Regions from separate parts of the Streptomyces sp. NPDC026575 genome, predicted to be linked through region 1. Evidence: riboswitches for the same ligand, from Rfam matches in the RefSeq annotation. Region 1 holds a riboswitch; each other region holds the start of a gene.
What was found. A riboswitch is a leader RNA that binds a small molecule or an ion and turns the genes downstream of it on or off. The one in region 1 is predicted to bind cobalamin.

Region 2: it holds a riboswitch for cobalamin, as region 1 does, so the genes downstream of both, cobN (cobaltochelatase subunit CobN) here and nicT (Nickel transporter NicT) in region 1, are expected to answer to the same signal.
Region 3: it holds a riboswitch for cobalamin, as region 1 does, so the genes downstream of both, ACZ4NB_RS28690 (prenyltransferase/squalene oxidase repeat-containing protein) here and nicT (Nickel transporter NicT) in region 1, are expected to answer to the same signal.

Annotation. Positions count from the first base shown of each region.
Region 1 covers NZ_JBVHQM010000019.1:141,455-147,755, reverse strand. The annotation lists gene ACZ4NB_RS25765 (TetR/AcrR family transcriptional regulator) at 1-543, opposite strand, end outside; gene ACZ4NB_RS25760 (cupin domain-containing protein) at 638-1,096, shown strand; gene ACZ4NB_RS25755 (nucleoside/nucleotide kinase family protein) at 1,184-1,840, shown strand; gene ACZ4NB_RS25750 (hypothetical protein) at 1,794-2,216, opposite strand; gene ACZ4NB_RS25745 (MarR family winged helix-turn-helix transcriptional regulator) at 2,332-2,922, shown strand; gene ACZ4NB_RS25740 (alpha/beta fold hydrolase) at 3,007-3,855, shown strand; cobalamin riboswitch at 4,019-4,234, shown strand; gene nicT (Nickel transporter NicT) at 4,266-5,417, shown strand; gene ACZ4NB_RS25730 (VOC family protein) at 5,448-5,948, opposite strand; gene ACZ4NB_RS25725 (tautomerase family protein) at 6,241-6,301, opposite strand, start outside.
Region 2 covers NZ_JBVHQM010000002.1:30,227-36,527, forward strand. The annotation lists gene ACZ4NB_RS02485 (DUF4097 family beta strand repeat-containing protein) at 1-127, shown strand, start outside; gene cobN (cobaltochelatase subunit CobN) at 244-3,873, opposite strand; cobalamin riboswitch at 3,908-4,056, opposite strand; gene cobG (precorrin-3B synthase) at 4,225-5,580, shown strand; gene ACZ4NB_RS02500 (precorrin-8X methylmutase) at 5,577-6,209, shown strand; gene ACZ4NB_RS02505 (precorrin-2 C(20)-methyltransferase) at 6,212-6,301, shown strand, end outside.
Region 3 covers NZ_JBVHQM010000024.1:11,468-17,768, reverse strand. The annotation lists gene ACZ4NB_RS28710 (TetR family transcriptional regulator) at 1-168, shown strand, start outside; gene ACZ4NB_RS28705 (ferredoxin) at 311-544, opposite strand; gene ACZ4NB_RS28700 (aldehyde dehydrogenase) at 544-2,016, opposite strand; gene ACZ4NB_RS28695 (MBL fold metallo-hydrolase) at 2,335-3,378, shown strand; cobalamin riboswitch at 3,611-3,752, shown strand; gene ACZ4NB_RS28690 (prenyltransferase/squalene oxidase repeat-containing protein) at 3,930-5,228, shown strand; gene ACZ4NB_RS28685 (SCO2322 family protein) at 5,228-5,944, shown strand; gene ACZ4NB_RS28680 (energy-coupling factor transporter transmembrane component T) at 5,941-6,301, shown strand, end outside.

The sequences.
Region 1 (6,301 bases):
GTAGCGGCGCCAGTCACCGGCGTCGTGGCGGATCACCGCCGCCAGTCCGCACACGATCATCACCACGTCGCCCACCTCGGCGTCCGCGCGCACCGCGCCCTCTTCCTTGGCGCGGGCGAGCAGTTGGCCCGCGACCGCCTCGGCCTGCGTCCGGCCCTCCCCGGTCGGCTCGGTGGAACCGAACGCCGCCTCGATCGACGCGGACAGCCCCCGCTCGGCGTCCAGCACCTCCCCGATGTGCTCGACATAGGCGGCCAGCCCGTCGGCGGCCGCGGCGCTGGGCAGACAGCGGGTGCGCCCGAACTCCACGATCTCCGCCTGACGTTGCTCCCCCACGGCGGCGATCAGTGCCGCCCTGCTGGGGAAGTGCCGGTAGACCGTTCCGACGCCCACCCCCGCCGCCCGGGCGACCTCGGGCATCTGCGCCTCGTCGCCGCGGGCGCGGAACACCTCCCGCGCGGCGTCCAGCACACGGGTGCGATTGCGCTCGGCATCGGCGCGCGGCCTGCGATGCGGGCTGGGGGAGGTCGAAGAGGCTGCCACATCGCCGATGCTACTGCTACGCTCATCAAGCGGAATCGGATTCCGATTCCGTTTATGCCGCTGCGCATCGACCAGAAGAGGACCGGCGATCACCATGCCCAAGGAGCGATTCTTCGTCCTGCAGCCCCGCGAACGGCGCCCGGGCCGTGTGCCCCTGCCGCCAGGATTCGGCGTCAAGGCCCGCACGAGCGACACCGAGGGCCGCCTCGCCATCCTGGAGAACCAGCTCGACGTCGACATTCCGCCGCATGTCCACCACCACGCCGATGAGTTCGTCTACGTCCTCGAAGGCGAGATGGAGGTCGACTTCGACGGCACCACACACCGCCTGACCCCGGGCATGTGCGTCCTGCTCCCCCAGGGCGTGCCGCACGCCCTGCGCAACGCCTCCCAGCCGCCCGCCCGCTGCCTGCAGATCTCGTCACCGGGCGGCTGGGAGGAGTTCGTGGAGGACATGTTCGAGGCCGGGCCGGTGGCCATGAAGGGCGGCCACCCCGATCTCGACCGCCTCAACGCGATCGGCGCGAAGTACGGCATGGAGTACTTCGACTGAGCGGCATGGAGCACCACGGCCATGACGCGAAGGAAGCCGGGCCGATCCACCGCCATCCGGCCGCCGATCAGGCACGATGGACCCATCATGGATCTCCGGCACCTTCTCTCCCGCGCCCGCCGGCTCGCCGGCTCCGCGACCCCCGCACGACGCCGGCTGCTCGGCATCACCGGCCCACCGGGTGCGGGCAAGTCCACCCTCGCCGCCCACCTGGTGGCGGAGCTGGCCGGACGGGCGGCGCTGGTCCCGATGGACGGCTTCCATCTCGCCGAGGCGGAGTTGCGCCGCCTCGGCCGCACGGGCCGCAAGGGCGCGCCCGACACCTTCGACCCCGCCGGGTACGAGGCACTGCTGGCGCGTCTGCGCGCGCCGGACCCGGACGCCACCGTCTACGCCCCGGCCTTCGACCGCCGCATCGAGGAGCCGGTCGCCGGCAGCATCGCCGTGGCACCGCATATCCCGCTCGTCGTCACCGAGGGCAACTACCTCCTCCTCGACTCCGCGCCCTGGTCACGGGTCCGCGCGCTGCTCGACGAGGTCTGGTACGTGGAGTTGGACGCCCCGGAGCGGATCCGCCGGCTGATCGACCGCCACGAGCGCTTCGGACGCGCACACGCCGATGCCGAACGGTTCGTGCACTCCTCGGACGAGACCAACGCCCGGGTCGTGGCGGCCACTCGCGACCGCGCCGACCTCGTCATCTCCTTCGCCCCCGAAGAGGCCCCGCTCCCGTCCGGCGACTGACCCCCTGCCGCCGCCCGCCGGCCAGCAGCCCGACCACCGACAGCGCACCCCACCCCACGGACACCGCGGCCGCCTTCACCCTCCGATCCCGGCCCGGCAGCGTCGCACCGACCAGGACGGCGTCCCCGAGATCGGCCGCGATCCTTATATACGCGGCGGTGCGCAGCGCCGGGCCCTCGGGCGCCAGCGCGAGCGAGAGCCCGCTCGCCACCTCCCGCCAGGCAAGTGGCCGCAGCGAGATCCGGGTGGCCCGCTCGATCCTCCCCTCACCGTCGACCAGCCCCGAAGGCCGCGCCAGCAGATCGGGCACCGCCGTCACCGCCACCCCGTACACCGCCGTGGCCACCCCGACCGCACGCAACAGACCGACCTTCATCCGCCCTCCCGCTCTCCCTCGCCGACGCCTTCCGCCAGCACCTGCCTGCCTCGCATCAACTCCTTTCCGCATCAAGCCCCTTCCCAAACGACATCATCGATGTCATCATGACATCATGAGTGTCAATGAGGGGGGTGCCGCAGAGCATGACACCGGCGAAAACGGCGCCGGAGCGCACAGTTCCGCCGCGCAGGACACCGACAGGGAGGGCACAGAGGGGCTCACGCCCGCCGAAGACCTGCTGTACGGCGTCATCAGACGCCTGTGGCCGCTGCACCGGACGGTGGTCCGCGCGGTCGAGCGTGAGCTGACGGGTACGGGCATGACCGCCGGCGAACATGCACTACTGGACGCCCTGCACAGCGAAGGCCCCAGGACCGTGCCGCAGTTGGCCCGCTCGATGGGGCTCGACAGACAGCCGGTGCAGCGCTGGGTGAACCACGCCGCGGAGCTGGGCCTGGTCGTGACGGCACCCAACCCCGCACACCGCCGCTCCTCCCTGATCGAGCTCACCACCGAGGGCGCGGCGGCGATACGCGGAATCCAGGAGTTCGAGGCGACGGAGCTGCGGCGCCGACTGGCCGACCTGCCCGCCGAGGACGTCCGCACGACCCTGCATGTACTCGACCGACTCGGCGAGGAATTCCGGCACCTGGCGAACGGCTCACACGTTCCACCGGAGAATGCCGACATCAACGACAAGTAATGATGACGGCGACACCAGATCCATAAGCAACAATCACGCCAGTACCACCACCCACCACACAAACGCCAAAGGACGGTCCGGAGCATGACCCGAGCGATCACCGACTGGTCCGAGGTCGACAACGGCCTCGTGCCGGTCGACGACGGCGAGCTGTTCTACGAGACGGCCGGGTCGGGCCCCGCGGTGGTACTGCTGCACGGCGGCATGCTCGACCAGCACATGTGGGACGAACAGTTCACCTGGCTGGTGAACTCCGGCCTCCGCGCGATCCGCTACGACTTCCGCGGCCACGGCCTGTCCTCCACGGTGGAGGGGGACTACGCCAACCACGACGACCTGTGCACCCTCCTGGACGCTCTCGACGCCCCGAGCGCCGTCCTCGTCGGTCTCTCACACGGTGCGCGGGTCGCCCTCGACACCGCGATAGCCCACCCGGCCCGGGTGACGGCCCTCGCGCTCGCCTCCCCCGGTATCAGCGGCCGCCCCTTCACCGACCCCTTCGTCCTGGCGCACATCAAGGAGCAGGTGGCGGCCATCGGCGCTCCGGACGGCGCGGAGCGCTATGTCGAGCACTTCCTGCGGATGTGGGTGGACGGTCCGCATCGCGAACCATCCGCCGTGCACCCGGGGTTCCGTGAGCGGATGCGCGCCTCCGCCGAGGCCAATGTGGAGGTGCATGCCGACGGGCTGGGCGCCGGGATGCCCCTTGAGGTCGGGGCCGCGGACCGTCTGAGCGAGGTCCGGGTGCCGACGGTGGTGCTCGACGGCGACCTCGACAGTACGGACATCTCCGCCAACGCCCATGCCATAGCGCTGACCGTCCCCGGCGCCCGAAGAGTCCGCATACCGGGCGCGGCCCATATGGTCAATCTGGAGAACACCGCGCTCTTCGACCGCGAACTGCACGCCTTCCTCTCGTCCTTGGACTACTGATCACCCTCGGACCACCCCGTGATGCCCCGGCACCCGGCACCCTGGCACACCAGCCCCACCGCGCACCGCGCACCGCGCGCCGGAACTGCGGCTCTCCCGGCGGCCATCGACCGTGAGAGCGCCGCGGCCGCCGGTCCGCACCCCCGCCCGTCCTCCTCGGCAGATAGAGTGATCGAGCCGTGGTGTTCGGGAAGACCGGTGCCGGACCTTGTGGTCCCAGGCCGGAGCGGCCCTCGCCACTGTGATCGGGGAGTTTCCAGCCCTTTCCGTAGGCGCACGGCGCGCCTACGGCGCCACTGACCGCAGCCCGCGGCCGGGAAGGCGGGGACGGACGCGTGCACCCGTAAGCCAGGAGACCGGCCACGGCATCTCACGAACTGATCCACGAGGTGCTGGAGCGTGACCGCCGGATGGCCCTGTCCACCGATACCCCGAACACCCCTGCCCCCGCCGCGTTCCGCTGGCGTCGGCAGGACACCGTCCGCACCGCCGGCCTGATGGCCGTCATAGCCGGTCTGCACATCGTCGCCTTCGGTGTGCTCTTCCTGCTCGTCGTCCCGCACCACTACGCCGTCGGAAGCCAGGTCTTCGGCGCCGGACTCGGCATCACCGCATACACCCTCGGTATGCGGCACGCCTTCGACGCCGACCACATCGCCGCGATCGACAACACCACCCGCAAGCTGATGGCCGACGGCAAGCGGCCGGTCTCGGTGGGCTTCTGGTTCGCGCTCGGCCACTCCAGCGTGGTGGTCGCGATGGCGGCTCTCGTGGCCGGCGGCGCCCAGCTCGCCGGCACCCTGCTCAACGACGAATCCCGTACCCACCAGGTCCTCGGCACCATCGGCACCACGGTCTCGGGGACGTTCCTCTACCTCATCGCCGCCCTCAACCTCATCGCGCTGGCCGGGATCTGGCGGGTCTTCCGCGGTATGCGCGACGGCCGTTACGACGAGGCCGAGTTGGAGCAGCGCCTGGATTCGCGCGGCTTCATGAACCGCCTCCTGGGGCGCTTCACGCGCTCGATCTCCCGCCCCGGCCAGATGTTCCCGCTCGGCTTCCTCTTCGGGCTCGGCTTCGACACCGCGACCGAGGTGACCCTGATGGTGATGGCGGGCAGCGGCGCCGCGGCCGGCCTGCCGTGGTACGCGGTCCTGTGCCTGCCGCTGCTGTTCGCCGCCGGGATGAGCCTGTTCGACACCCTCGACGGCACGTTCATGAACTTCGCCTACCAGTGGGCGTTCTCCAACCCGGTGCGCAAGGTCTACTACAACCTCACCATCACCGGTCTGTCGATCGCCGTCGCCTTCTTCATCGGCACGATCGAGCTGGTGACCGTGCTGCACGACAAACTCGCCCTCAACGACCCGCTGACCGGCTGGATCTCCACCCTCGACCTCGACAACGTCGGCTTCATCATCGTCGGACTGTTCGTCGTGGTGTGGGCCGCGGCGCTGGCGTACTGGCGACTGAGCGGTGTGGAGAAGCGCTGGGCGCAGCGAGCGGAGGAGGCAGACCGGGCGAAGGCGACAGAGCGGACGGCACCGGCGTCGAGCTCCTGAGGCACGGCGCGCGGGCCGCGCCTCCTCACCTCAGGTGGCCGAACCGGCGGCGGCGCCCGTCACCAGATCCGGCCCCCAGCGCTTCATTGCGACCGCAAGATCCAGCGGTCGCAGCCGGTCCGCCTCCTCCGGCCCCGGCCAGTCCTCCCGCGGAACCCGCCACATCACCTCGAACTCGTTGCCGTCCGGGTCCTTGGCGTACAGGGACTTGGAGACGAGGTGGTCGGTGGCGCCGACCAGCGCACCGCGCTCACCGAGCCGCGCCTTCGCCGCGGCCAGTTCACCGAGCGTGCCGACCTCCCAGGCCAGGTGGTACAGCCCGACCCGCCCGGCCTCCGGCCCCGGCGCGTCCGTCCCCACCGCGAACAGCCCCAGATCGTGATCGTTGAGCGAGCCGGGCGCGCTGAGGAAGGCCGCCCGCCCCGGTATCTCCACATCCACGCTGAGCCCCAGCGCCTCACCGTAAAAAGCAACAGCCCGCGCCACATCCCGGACATACAGCACCGCGTGATTGAGCCGCCGTACGGCCATGAACCCGCTCCTGTTCTCCCGCCACGCCATCGCGTGACCGCTCACCGACCACTTACTTGAAACTTCAAGATACTCTGGAACGATACACAGCCTCCCCACCACAAACAACCGCCCCGAACACGCCCAGCCCCGCCCCTCCCCCGCCCCCCGGGCACGAAGAAGGCCCCCGACTCGAACGAGTCGGGGGCCACGGGGTCGACAAGCGCGGAGCGCATCAGCGCCGGCCCGCCCTTGGGCCCGCTCCGGTCACGGATGTGCTGCTGCCCGGCGATCGGCAGAAACTCGAAGACACCTACCGGCTGCGCTGGCCAGCCCTCTTGGCCTGCACGTCTTCGGCTGTCAGGGCCTTACCG
Region 2 (6,301 bases), on a different contig from region 1:
AATATCCGCACAGACCAGCAGCGGCGACAAGGACATCGACGTGGCGAGCGATCCGGCGGCGCGTTACCGGCTGGACCTCATCACCAGCAACGGGGACATCACCGCGGAGCCGGCCCAGGCCGGCTAGTCAACGGGGCGGCCCGGGACCGACCGGCAGGGCCCGCCCGGCGGGTGCGCGCCCGGCAGGTGCCGGCGCGTCCGCCCGGTCCCTGCCGTCGCCGCCGCCGCACGGGCCGCCGGTGCTCAGTCCTCGCCCTCCAGCTCCCCTTCCGTCTCCAGGAATGCCTCGCGCAGGGCCGCCAGCGTCTCGGCGTCCGGCTTCTCCCACATACCGCGGGACTCGGCCTCCAGAAGGCGTTCGGCGATGCCGTGCAGGGCCCAGGGGTTGGCCTCCTGGAGGAAGGCGCGGTTCTCGGGGTCCAGGACGTAGGTCTGGGCGAGCTTGTCGTACATCCAGTCGGCGACCACGCCCGTGGTGGCGTCGTAGCCGAACAAGTAGTCCACGGTCGCGGCGAGTTCGAAGGCGCCCTTGTAGCCGTGGCGGCGCATCGCCTCGATCCAGCGGGGGTTGACCACCCGGGCGCGGAAGACCCGGGAGGTCTCCTCGACGAGGGTGCGGGTGCGGACCGTCTCGGGCCGGGTGGAGTCGCCGATGTACGCCTCGGGGGCCTTGCCCTTGAGCGCCTTGACGGTGGCGACCATGCCTCCGTGGTACTGGAAGTAGTCGTCGGAGTCGGCGATGTCGTGTTCGCGGGTGTCGGTGTTCTTGGCCGCGACCGCGATCCGCTTGTAGGCGGTCTCCATCTCGTCCCGGGCCGGGCGGCCCTCCAGCCCGCGGCCGTAGGCGTAGCCGCCCCAGACGGTGTAGACCTCGGCGAGGTCGGCGTCCGTGCGCCAGTCGCGGGAGTCGATCAGCTGGAGCAGGCCCGCGCCGTAGGTCCCGGGGCGGGAGCCGAAGATCCGGGTGGTGGCGCGGCGTTCATCGCCGTGCGCGGCCAGGTCCGCCTGGGCGTGAGCCCGTACGAAGTTCTCGGAGGCGGGCTCGTCGAGCGAGGCGGCCAGCCGTACGGCGTCGTCCAGCAGGCCGATGACGTGCGGGAAGGCGTCCCGGAAGAAGCCCGAGATGCGCAAGGTGACGTCGATACGGGGGCGGCCCAGCTCGGTGAGCGCGATCGGCTCCAGGCCCGTTACGCGGCGCGAGGCGTCGTCCCAGACGGGGCGGATGCCCAGCAGCGCGAGGGCCTCGGCCACGTCGTCGCCGCTGGTGCGCATCGCGCTGGTGCCCCAGAGGGAGAGGCCGACGGACTGCGGCCATTCGCCGTTGTCGGTGCGGTAGCGCGTCAGGAGGGAGTCGGCGAGTGCCTGGCCGGTCTCCCAGGCGAGCCGGGAGGGGACGGCCTTGGGGTCGACGGAGTAGAAGTTGCGGCCCGTCGGCAGGACGTTGACCAGTCCGCGCAGCGGGGAGCCGGAGGGGCCGGCCGGGACGAAGCCGCCGTTGAGCGCGTGGACGGCGTGGTCGATCTCGTCGGTGGTGGCGGCGAGGCGCGGCACGACCTGGCGGGCGGCGAAGTCGAGGATGTCGGCGACCGCGTCCGGGTGGCCGTCGGCGATGCGGGCCACCGCGGCCGGGTCCCAGTCCGCGTCCTCCATCGCCTGGACCAGGGCGCGGGCCGTCTCCTCGGCCTCGTCGGCGGTCGTGCGGGTCGCGGCGGACTCGTCGAGGCCGAGCGCCTCGCGCAGACCGGGCAGGGCCTGTGTGCCGCCCCAGATCTGCCGGGCCCGCAGGATGGCGAGCACGAGGTTGACGCGGGCCTCGCCGGTGGGGGCGCCGCCCAGGACGTGCAGACCGTCGCGGATCTGGGCGTCCTTGACCTCGCACAGCCAGCCGTCGACATGCAGCAGGAAGTCGTCGAAGCCCTCGTCGTCGGGGCGTTCGTCCATCCCCAGGTCGTGGTCGAGCTTGGCGGCCTGGATCAGCGTCCAGATCTGGGAGCGGATCGCGGGCAGCTTGGCCGGGTCCATGGAGGAGATCGCCGCGTACTCGTCGAGGAGCTGCTCCAGGCGCGCGATGTCGCCGTAGGACTCGGCGCGGGCCATCGGCGGGACGAGGTGGTCGACGAGGGTGGCGTGGACCCGGCGCTTGGCCTGGGTGCCCTCGCCCGGGTCGTTGACCAGGAAGGGGTAGACGAGCGGGAGGTCGCCGAGCGCGGCGTCCGGGCCGCAGGCGGCGGACAGGCCCGCGTTCTTGCCGGGCAGCCACTCCAGGTTGCCGTGCTTGCCCAGGTGGACCATGGCGTCGGCGCCGAAGCCGCCGTCCTCCTGGGAGGCCGCGATCCAGCGGTAGGCCGCCAAGTAGTGGTGCGAGGGGGGCAGATCGGGGTCGTGGTAGATCGCGATCGGGTTCTCGCCGAAGCCGCGCGGCGGCTGGATGATGATCAGGAGGTTGCCGCGGCGCAGCGCGGCCAGGACGATGTCGCCGTCGGGGTCGCGGCCCGGTTCGCCCGCGTGGCTGCGGTCGAGGAACATCTCGCCCGGCGCCGGGCCCCAGTGCTCCTCGACGGCGTCGCGCAGCTCCTGCGGCAGCGTGGCGTACCAGCGCCGGTAGTCCGCGGCCGGGATGCGGACCGGGTTGCGGGACAACTGCTCCTCGGTGAGCCACTCCTGGTCGTGGCCGCCGGCCTCGATGAGGGCGTAGATCAGCTCGTCGCCGTCGCCGGACTCCAGACCGGGGACGGGCTCGGCGGTCTCGTCGCCGAAGTCGTAGCCCTCCGCCCGCAGGCGGCGCAGCAGGGCGACCGCGCTGGCCGGGGTGTCCAGGCCGACGGCGTTGCCGATGCGGGAGTGCTTGGTCGGGTAGGCGGAGAGCACCAGCGCCAGGCGCTTGTCGCCGGCCGGGATGTGGCGCAGCCGGGCGTGGCGCACGGCGATACCGGCGACGCGGGCGGCGCGCTCGGGGTCGGCGACGTACACCGGCAGGCCGTCCTCGTCGACCTCCTTGAAGGAGAACGGAACGGTGATCAGGCGCCCGTCGAACTCGGGGACGGCGATCTGGCTGGCGGCGTCCAGCGGGGACAGCCCCTCGTCGTTCTCCTCCCAGGCGCTGCGCGATCCGGTCAGGCACAGGGCCTGGAGGATCGGCACGTCGAGCGCGGCGAGCGCCCCCGCGTCCCAGGACTCGTCGTCGCCGCCGGCGGATGCCTCGGCGGGCTTGGTGCCGCCGGCGGCCAGGACGGTGGTGACGATCGCGTCGGCCGGGCGGAGGGCGTCGATCAGCTCCGGCTCGGGCGCGCGCAGCGAGGCGACGAAGAGCGGGCGGGCGCGGCCGCCGGCCGCCTCGATCTGCTCGCACAGGGTCCGCACGAAGGCGGTGTTGCCGCTCATGTGGTGGGCGCGGTAGTAGAGCACGGCGACCAGCGGGCCGCTGTCGTTGCGGCTCTCCCGGTCGAGGGGGCCCCAGGTGGGCGCGGGCGCCGGCGGCTCGAAGCCGTGGCCGGTCAGCAGGACGGTGTCGGAGAGGAAGCGGGCGAGCTGGTCGAGGTTGGCGGGGCCGCCGTGCGCGAGGTAGGCGTGCGCCTCGGCCGCGATGCCGACGGGGACCGTGGACTGCTCCATGAGCTGGGCGTCGGGGGCCTGTTCACCGGTGAGCACGACGACCGGCCGGTGCTGGTCCTCGGCGAGCAGCAGGTCCAGGCCCTCCTGCCAGGCGCGGATGCCGCCGAGGAGGCGTACGACGACGAGGTCGGTGCCCTCCAGCAGCGCGGGCAGCTCGGCCACGTCGAGGCGGGCGGGGTTGGCGAGGCGGTACGGCACCGGGCCCGTGGCCGCGCGGGCGCTGAGCAGGTCGGTGTCGGAGGTCGACAGCAGCAGAATCATGCGAGCGCAGGCCTTCCTCGGGGTGTCCGCGCCCCGGGTGGTCGTATGGACGGCGGGAGTTCCTGGCTCACCCGGCGCTGGCCGGGTTCACAGTGGCGGGACCGCGCCGGATTCTCACCGGGCTTCCTCCCTTGGGCGCCGTCGCTGGCGTCCGGTGGGCCAGCCGACCCACCGACCTGCATAGTAAGGGCTGCGGACGGCCGAGGTAAGCGGGCCCGGGGGCCGGCCGCCGGGGACCGCCGTGCTCCGCCCCGGCCGGGGCCGCGGCCGCGTGGGTGGCCGGTCCGCGCCTGGTCCGTGGCCGGATCCGCCCCGGATCGGCCGCCCGGCGTCGTGGGTATGCTCGCCGCCATGCCGCCCTCCCCCTCGATCCGGCCCCTGGGGTCCGAACCGCCCCTGCGGGACCGCGGTGACGCCTGCCCGGGGGCGCTGCGACTGCACCCGGCGGCCGACGGCGGGCTGGCCCGAGTGCGGGTGCCCGCAGGCGACTTGACGGTGCGTCAGGCCGAAGCGCTGGCCGACGCCGCGGACGCTCTCGGGGACGGCCGGCTCTCCCTGACGTCCCGGGGGAACGTGGAACTGCGCGGCCTCGCCGAGGGCTGCGGCGGCCGGCTCGCCGCGCTGCTGCGCGACGCCGGTCTGCTCCCCTCCGAGCACCACGAACGCCTCCGCAACATCCTCGCCTCCCCGCTGGCCGGGCTGGACCGGCACACCCCTGCTGACGTGCGGTTGTGGGCCCGTGACCTGGACTCTTCGCTCTGCGCGAGCCGGTCGGCGACCGCGCTGTCCGGCCGTTTCCTCTTCGTCCTGGACGACGGGCGGGGCGATGTGGCGGCGCTGGGCGGGGATGTGAGCTTGGTCGCAGAACCCTCCGTGGCGGCCGACCGGACCGGCGCCGGTGGCACGGCGCTGCTGCGGGTCGGTGACGATCCGGCGGCGCTGCGGATCGCCGGCCCGGACGCACCGCGCGCCGCGCTCACCGCCGCCCTGACGTTCCTGGACGCCGCCGCGGCGAGCGGCAGCGGCGCCTGGCGGATCCGCGAACTGCCCGAAGGGCACACGCTGACGACCCGGCACGTCGCCGAGCGGCTCCAGGCGGCGGGCATCACGGCGGAGCGGGTGACGGACGGGGCAGCGGCTCTGCGCTCGGCGACCGCGCGCGCCGAGGAGTTCCCCGACTCCTCCGCTCCAGGTGTGGTCGAGGGCGCCGACGGCCGCCGCGCCCTGTGCGTGCTGGCCCCGCTGGGCCGGCTGAGCACCGCCCAGTGGCGCCTGCTCACCGCCGTCGCCGCCCAGGACGGCTCCGGCGCACTGCGCCTGACGCCCTGGCGCGGAATCGTCCTGCCCGGTCTGGCGCCCGCCGCGGCCGCCGCCCGGTCGGCCGAGCTGTCCGCCGCCGGCCTGGTCACCGACCCGTCCTCCCCCTGGCACCGCCTCGGCGCGTGCACCGGCCGCCCCGGCTGCGCCAAGTCCCTTACGGACGTCCGCGCGGACGCCGCGGACGCGGTCGCCGCGGGCGCGCGGACGCCGGACGGCGGCCCGGCCGTCCCCGCGGGCGGCACGCCCGTCCACTGGTCCGGCTGCGAGCGCCGCTGCGGCCACCCTCACGGCACCTGGGTCGACGTCCTGGCAACGGCGGACGGCTACCAGATATCGGTCGTACGGCCGGATGCACCACCAGCAACGCAAGAAACGAGGCCACAGTGACCGCCTTCGACTACGAGAAGGACGGTGCGGCGATCTACCGCCAGTCCTTCGCCACGATCCGCGCCGAGGCGGACCTCGCCGGGCTGCCCGCCGACGTCAGCCGGGTGGCGGTCCGGATGATCCACGCCTGCGGCATGGTCGACCTCGTACGCGATCTGGCGTTCACCCCCGAGGTGGTGGCCAACGCCCGCAAGGCGCTGCGCGCCGGTGCGCCGATCCTGTGCGACGCCAACATGGTCGCCAGCGGCGTCACCCGCAAGCGGCTGCCGGCCGACAACGAGGTGCTGTGCACGCTCGCCGACCCGTCGGTGCCGGACCTGGCCGCCCGGATGGGCACCACCCGCAGCGCCGCCGCGCTGGAGCTGTGGCGCGACCGCATGGAGGGCGCCGTGGTGGCCGTCGGCAACGCCCCCACCGCGCTCTTCCGCCTGCTGGAAATGATCGAGGAGGGGGCGCCCCGGCCCGCCGCCGTCCTCGGCATACCCGTCGGCTTCATCGGCGCGGCGGAGTCCAAGGACGCGCTGATCGCCCACCCGTCGAAGCTGGACCACATCGTGGTGCGCGGACGCCGGGGCGGCAGCGCCATGGCCGCGGCCGCGATCAACGCCCTGGCAAGCGAGGAAGAGTAAGCGTGAGCGAGCAGCAGCTGACCGGTCGCCTCTACGGCGTGGGCCTCGGCCCCGGTGACCCGTCCCTGATGACCGTGCGTGCCGTCCAGGTC
Region 3 (6,301 bases), on a different contig from region 1:
GCCGCGCCCACCCCGGAGCAGCTCTCCGCGGTACGGGTCATCGAGCACACCTGGCACTCGGCACTGATCACCTGGCTGTCGGGCCGCGCCTCGATCGCCCAGGTGAAGATAGACATCGAGACGGTCTGCCGCCTGATCGACCTGACCGCACCGGAGGGGCCGAGGTAGGGGCGTACCCGGGTCCGCCGAGGTTCGCCCCGCCGCCCGCCCGGGTAGTTGGCCCGCAAGGGGCCCATCGAACCCCTACGGGATCGCCGCCCCCACCCCCTAAGGCCCCCACCCCCTAAGGCCCCACCCCCGCCCGAGCCGCTCACTCCTCCGGCGGGAAGACCGCCTCGCCGCTGCCGGCGACGGTGATGATGATCGCCTCCACGGGGCACCCCTCCGCCGCCGCCAGAACGCTCTCGGCGGCCTCCGCCTCCGGCGCCACGGGGTGCGACTGACGGGCCGCGTCCAGCCGGAAGCCGTCCGGTGCCGCGCCGACGCACATCCCCGACCCGATGCAGACGCTCCGGTCCACCTCCACCTGCCAGCGGTCCGCCATCAGGCACCCGCCGGCAGGTGGATCATCTTGTGCTCCAGGTACTCGTCGAAGCCCTCGGGGCCGAACTCCCGCCCGATACCGGAGTTCTTGTAGCCGCCGAACGGGCCGAGCATGTCGATGCTGAAGGTGTTCACCGAGTACGTACCGGTGCGCACCTGGCGCGCGATGTCGATGCCGTGGTCGACGTCGGAGGTCCACACCGAGCCGGAGAGCCCGTAGTCGGAGTCGTTGGCGATCCGGACCGCCGCCGCCTCGTCGTCGTACGGCAGCAGGCAGATGACCGGGCCGAAGATCTCCTCGCGGGCGATCCGCATCGAGTTGGCGACCTCGCCGAAGAGGGTCGGCTCGACGTACCAGCCGGTGTCCTGCCCCTTCGGCCGGCCGCCGCCGGTCAGGACCTTGGCGCCTTCCTGCTGGCCGAGCGCGATGTAGTCCAGCGAGCGCTGCTGCTGGCGGCGGGCGACCAGCGGGCCCACTTCCGTGGCCGGATCCAGCGGGTCGCCCACGGTGAGCGCGGAGGCGGCCGCGGTGAACCGTTCGGCGATCTCGTCGTAGTGGCTGCGCGGTGCGAGGATCCGCGTCTGGGCCACACATGCCTGGCCGTTGATCATCCAGGCGAACGGGACGATGCCGGCCACCGCCGCGTCCAGATCCGCGTCCGGCAGGATCACCGCCGCGGACTTGCCGCCCAACTCCAGCGTGACGCGGCTGAGATTGCGGGCCGCGACCTCCATGACCCGCCGGCCGGCCGCGACCGATCCGGTGAACGACACCTTGTCCACTCCCGGGTGCCCGACCAGGTACTCGCTCACCTCGCGGTCCGCCGGCAGGATCGACAGCACGCCCTCCGGCAGTCCGGCCTCGGACGCGATCTCGGCGAGGAGGTACGCGTCCAGCGGGGTCTCCGGCGACACCTTCAGCACGGCCGAGCAGCCGGCCAGCAGGGCGGGCGCGAGCTTGGCCGCGGCGGTGAACTGCGGGACGTTCCACGGCACCACGGCCGCGACCACCCCGACCGGCTCCCGCCGTACGAGGATCGGCCCCAGCACACCGGCCCGCCGCTCCTCGAACGGAGCGCCGCCGTCCGCGCCCTCGAAGGTGCGGGCCACCGTGAGCGCCGAGTCCCAGGCCAGCACCGAGGCCAGCGACTGCACCATGACGCCGGAGGTGAACGGGGTGCCGTTCTCGGAGCTGATGACCCTGGCGATCTCCTCGCTGCGCGCGGCGAAGGCGTCCTTGATGCGGGTCACCACCGCGATCCGGTCCGCCAACGGGGCGTTCGCCCACACCCCGGACTCGAAGGACGTACGGGCCGCGGCCACCGCACGGTCGACATCGGCCCGCGAGGCGTGCGGGACGCGGCCGATGACCTGTTCGGTGTGCGGTGAGACGACCTCGATCGTGTCCCGGCCGGCCGGATCGACCAGCTGTCCGCCTATGTAGAGCTTTCCGTGCTCGACGAGGTCGCTCATCGCTGCCGCCTCCTGCGGGTTGGCCGCCTGTCCGATGTGGGTGCGCACCGACGCGGACCGCCCGAGGGGCCTGTGCCGCGCTACCGCGCCGACTGGTGACGCCGTGTCAGTCGATCGCCTCGGCGCCGCTCGGTTCACCACGTCAGAAACTGATACCAGTTCTAGTTGGAGGAGTCCACGGCGCGGACCAAATCCCCACCACCACCCCAACCGCCGCCCACGGTAGGTGACTTCGCGCCTCCTTGAAACCGGTTCTAGTTATAGTGAGAGGGCAGGTGCGGGGTGTCGGGGTGTGTGCCACACCGAGAGGGGACCGGGATGACCACGCAGGTGATCGACCACCGGGGCGGGGTGTGGAGCATCGCCGTCCCCATCCCGGACAACCCGCTCGGCCACACCCTCGTCCACCTCCTGGAGACCGACCGCGGACCGGTGCTCATCGACACCGGCTGGGACGACCCGGACTCCTGGGACACCCTCGTCGCCGGCGTCGCCGCCTGCGGCTTCGCCCTCACCGATCTCCACGGCGTCCTGATCACCCACCACCACCCCGACCACCACGGCCTCTCCGCCAAGGTGCGGCAGGCGTCCGGCGCCTGGATCGCGATGCACGCCGCGGACACCGCCGTGGTCCGCCGGACCCGCGAGGCCGAGCCGGGCGAGTGGCTCGACTACCTGATCGCCAAGCTCGCGGGCGCGGGCGCGCCGGACGATCATCTGGCACCGCTGCGGGAGGCGCGCGGCAGCGGGCGCGGCCGGAGGCCGCCCGGCCGGCGGGCCGCGCTGCCGGACCGCGGGATCGAGCCCGGCGAGCTGCTCGACCTGCCGGGACGCCGGGTGCGCGCCATCTGGACGCCGGGGCACACGCCGGGGCATGTGTGCCTGCATCTGGAGGAGGAGCATCCGGGCGGGCGGGCGCACGGCTTCGGCCGGCTCTTCTCCGGCGATCACCTCCTCCCCGGCATCACCCCGCACATCGGCCTGTACGGGGACCCCGACGACAGCACGGTCACCGACCCCCTGGGCGACTACCTCGCCTCCCTCGAACGCATCGGCCGGCTCGCCCCCGCCGAGGTACTGCCCGCCCATCAGCACGCCTTCACCGACGCCGAGGGCCGGGTGCGCGAACTCATCGCCCACCACGAAGAGCGGCTCTCCGGACTGAGAGCACTGCTCCGCGAACCCCTCACCCCCTGGCAGCTCGCCGTGGCCATGGAGTGGAACCGTCCCTGGGAGCAGATCCCCTACGGCTCCCGGAACATCGCCGTCTCGGAGGCCGAGGCACATCTGCGCCGCCTGGTGAAGCAGGGGGGCGTGGAGCGGGTACCGGGCTCCGAGCCGGCGACTTACCGGGCGGTGTGAGGCGCGAGGCGGTGTGACGCACGCGCGGGAGCCTCGGGCGAGGCGGCGGGCGGGGCGAGGGCACTCGCGCCGCCGAGTCGGTGTGACGCGTGAGGGAGGTGTGACGCACCTCGCGCCTGTGCGCGGCCTGGCGACGTCGGCGCTGTTCCTGTGCCGCGCGTGGCCACCGTCGGCCTTCCCCGGCTCGTACGTGCGGGCGGGCCCCGTCCGGGCGCCGGTTAAGGTGTGCGGGACAACTTCATCCGTACCCGATCGGGGGAAGCCGGTGGAAATCCGGCGCTGACCCGCAACCGTGAGGACGGCCGGCGGCCCGCGCAGTGCGCGGCGCAGATGGCCGTACGAGCCGGAGCACCCGTTGGGGCACGACCAAGGCTCCCGCCACCGGAACCGCCGCCCGCGCGGACGGTCCGGTGCGCGGCACCGTCGAGGTATACGGAGCTGAGCCCGGTGCCACCGCGCCCGATCGCAGGATCGGCGCTCGGCGGTCGTCCGAGCGCGGCTGCGTACCACCGCCGCGACCCGACCCGAGAGGCACCGACCCGATGGCCCCCATGGCTTCCATGGCTCCCCAGGCCCCTTCGACGCACCCCGTCGCCTTCCTGGCGCGCCGCGCCGCCATGGCGCTGGCGGCCGTGGCGGTGCTGGGCACGGCCACCGCCCCCGCCGCGTTCGCGGAGCCCGCGGCCGCCCCCTCGGCGTCCCCCAAGAAGCTGCCCGACGGGCTGTACGGCACCAAGGACCCGCAGTACGACGGTGTCTGGCGGCAGTCGCTCGCGCTGCTGGCGCAGGACACGGTCGGCGTACGGCCGGCGGCGTCGGCCGTGGACTGGCTGGTCGGGCAGCAGTGCGCCGACGGCTCGTTCACCGCCTTCCGCGCCGAGCCGAAGCGGTCCTGTGACGCGAAGACGATGCGGGACACCAACCAGACGGCCGCCGCGGTGCAGGCGCTGGCCGCGCTCGGCGGGCACGGCGAGACCGTGAAGAAGGCCGTGAGCTGGCTGAAGTCGGTGCAGAACGACGACGGCGGCTGGAGCTCGATGGCCGGCTCGCCCAGCGACGCCAACTCCACCTCCGTCGTGATCGGCGCGCTCACGGCGGCCGGCGAGAAGCCGGAGTCGGTCACGTCGAAGAAGGGCGGCAAGACCCCCTACGACGCGTTGCTCACCTTCCAGCTGGGCTGTGCGGCGAAGGAGGACGAGCGCGGCGCGTTCGCCTTCCAGCTCAAGGGTGCGGCGCCGAACGCGGACGCCACCGCGGCCGCCGCGACCGGCGCGCTGGGCAAGGGCTTCGTCGTCGCACCGGCCGGGAAGCGCGCGGACACCCCTGTCAAGCCTCTGACCTGCAAGGACGGCAAGCCGGAGAAGTCCAGCGATGCGGCGTCGGCCGCGGCCGGCGGCGCCGCCCACCTCGTCGCCCAGCTCGACCGGAACGGACAGCATCTGCTCTCCGCGATGCCGGGCCAGGAGAAGCAGCCCGATGTCGGCAACACCGCGGATGCCGTGGTGGCGCTGGCGGCCGGTTCGCACGGGGCCGCCGCCCAGAAGCCGCTGAAGTGGCTGGAGAAGAACGCCGCGGGCTGGGCCAAGGAGAACGGCCCGGCCGCGTACGCCCAGCTGGTGCTCGCCGCGCACGCCACCGGCACCGACCCGCGCTCCTTCGGGGGCAGCGATCTGGTGGCCGCGCTGAACGCGACCGGACCCAAGCCGGCCGGTACCGCCGCGCCGGCCGCCGAGGACCACAAGGACGGCGACGGCGGCGTCAACGTCTGGTGGGTCGTCGGCGTCGCGCTCGCCTTCGGCGCCGGCATCGGCTTCCTGCTGAGCGGCCGTAAGAAGAAGAACGCACTCTGATGCGGCCGAGGCAGCTGCCGCAGCCGACGCGGCGCACCCGGATCGCCGGCGCGCTGCTGCTGGCCGGCACGGTCACCGGGCTGGCCGCCGGGCCGGCCCAGGCGCAGGAGTACCGCTACTGGTCCTTCTGGGACGGCGGGAGCGGCGGCTCCTGGGCCTACGCCACCCAGGGGCCGGCCACCGTGCGCCCGGCCGATGGCGCGGTCGAGGGCTTCCGCTTCACCGTCAGCGCCGACTCGGCCGCGGCCGGCAAACCGCGCGCAGCCGCCGACTTCGACGCGATCTGCCGCGAGACGCCCGCCAAGGACGGCCGCAAGCGGATCGGCGTCGTCATCGACTTCGGTACCGCGAAGGACGCTCCCGATGGCGAGCGCCCGCCGAAGGCGCGGACGGAGTGCGCCCAGGTGGCCGAGGACGCCTCGGCGGGCGAGGCGCTGGCCGCGGTCGCCGGGCGGCTGCGCTATGACTCCAATGCGCTGCTGTGCGCCATCGCCGGCTATCCGGAGACGGGGTGCGCGGACCAGGTGAGCGGATCGGGCGGGGCGAAGGCGTCCGCCGACCCGAAGCAGTCCGCCGACGGGCAGGGTGCGGACGGGGCGAAGGGGGCCGGCTCCGGGGGTGACGGCGGACCGTCCGCCGGGCTGCTCGGCGGTGTCGCGGCCGTCGTCGTACTGGGCGCGGCGGCCGTGTGGCAGGCGCGCCGCCGGCGCGGATGAGCGCCCCGCAGGCGACCCGTACCACCGCGCTGCACGCCGGCGCCTGGTGGCTGTGGGCCCTCGGCCTGGCCACCGCGGCCTCGCGCACCACCAACCCGCTGCTGCTGGGGCTGCTGGTGGGCGTGGCCGGCTATGTCGTCGCGGCGCGGCGCACGGACGCGCCCTGGGCCCGCTCCTACGGCGCGTTCGTCAAGCTCGGTCTGGTCGTGATCGCCATTCGGCTGGCCTTCGCCTTCGTCCTCGGCTCCCCCATCCCCGGTACCCACACCCTCGTCACACTGCCCGAAGTTCCGCTGCCCGACTGGGCGAAGGGCGTCCGGATCGGCGGGCGGGTCACGGCGGAGGGCATGGTCTTCG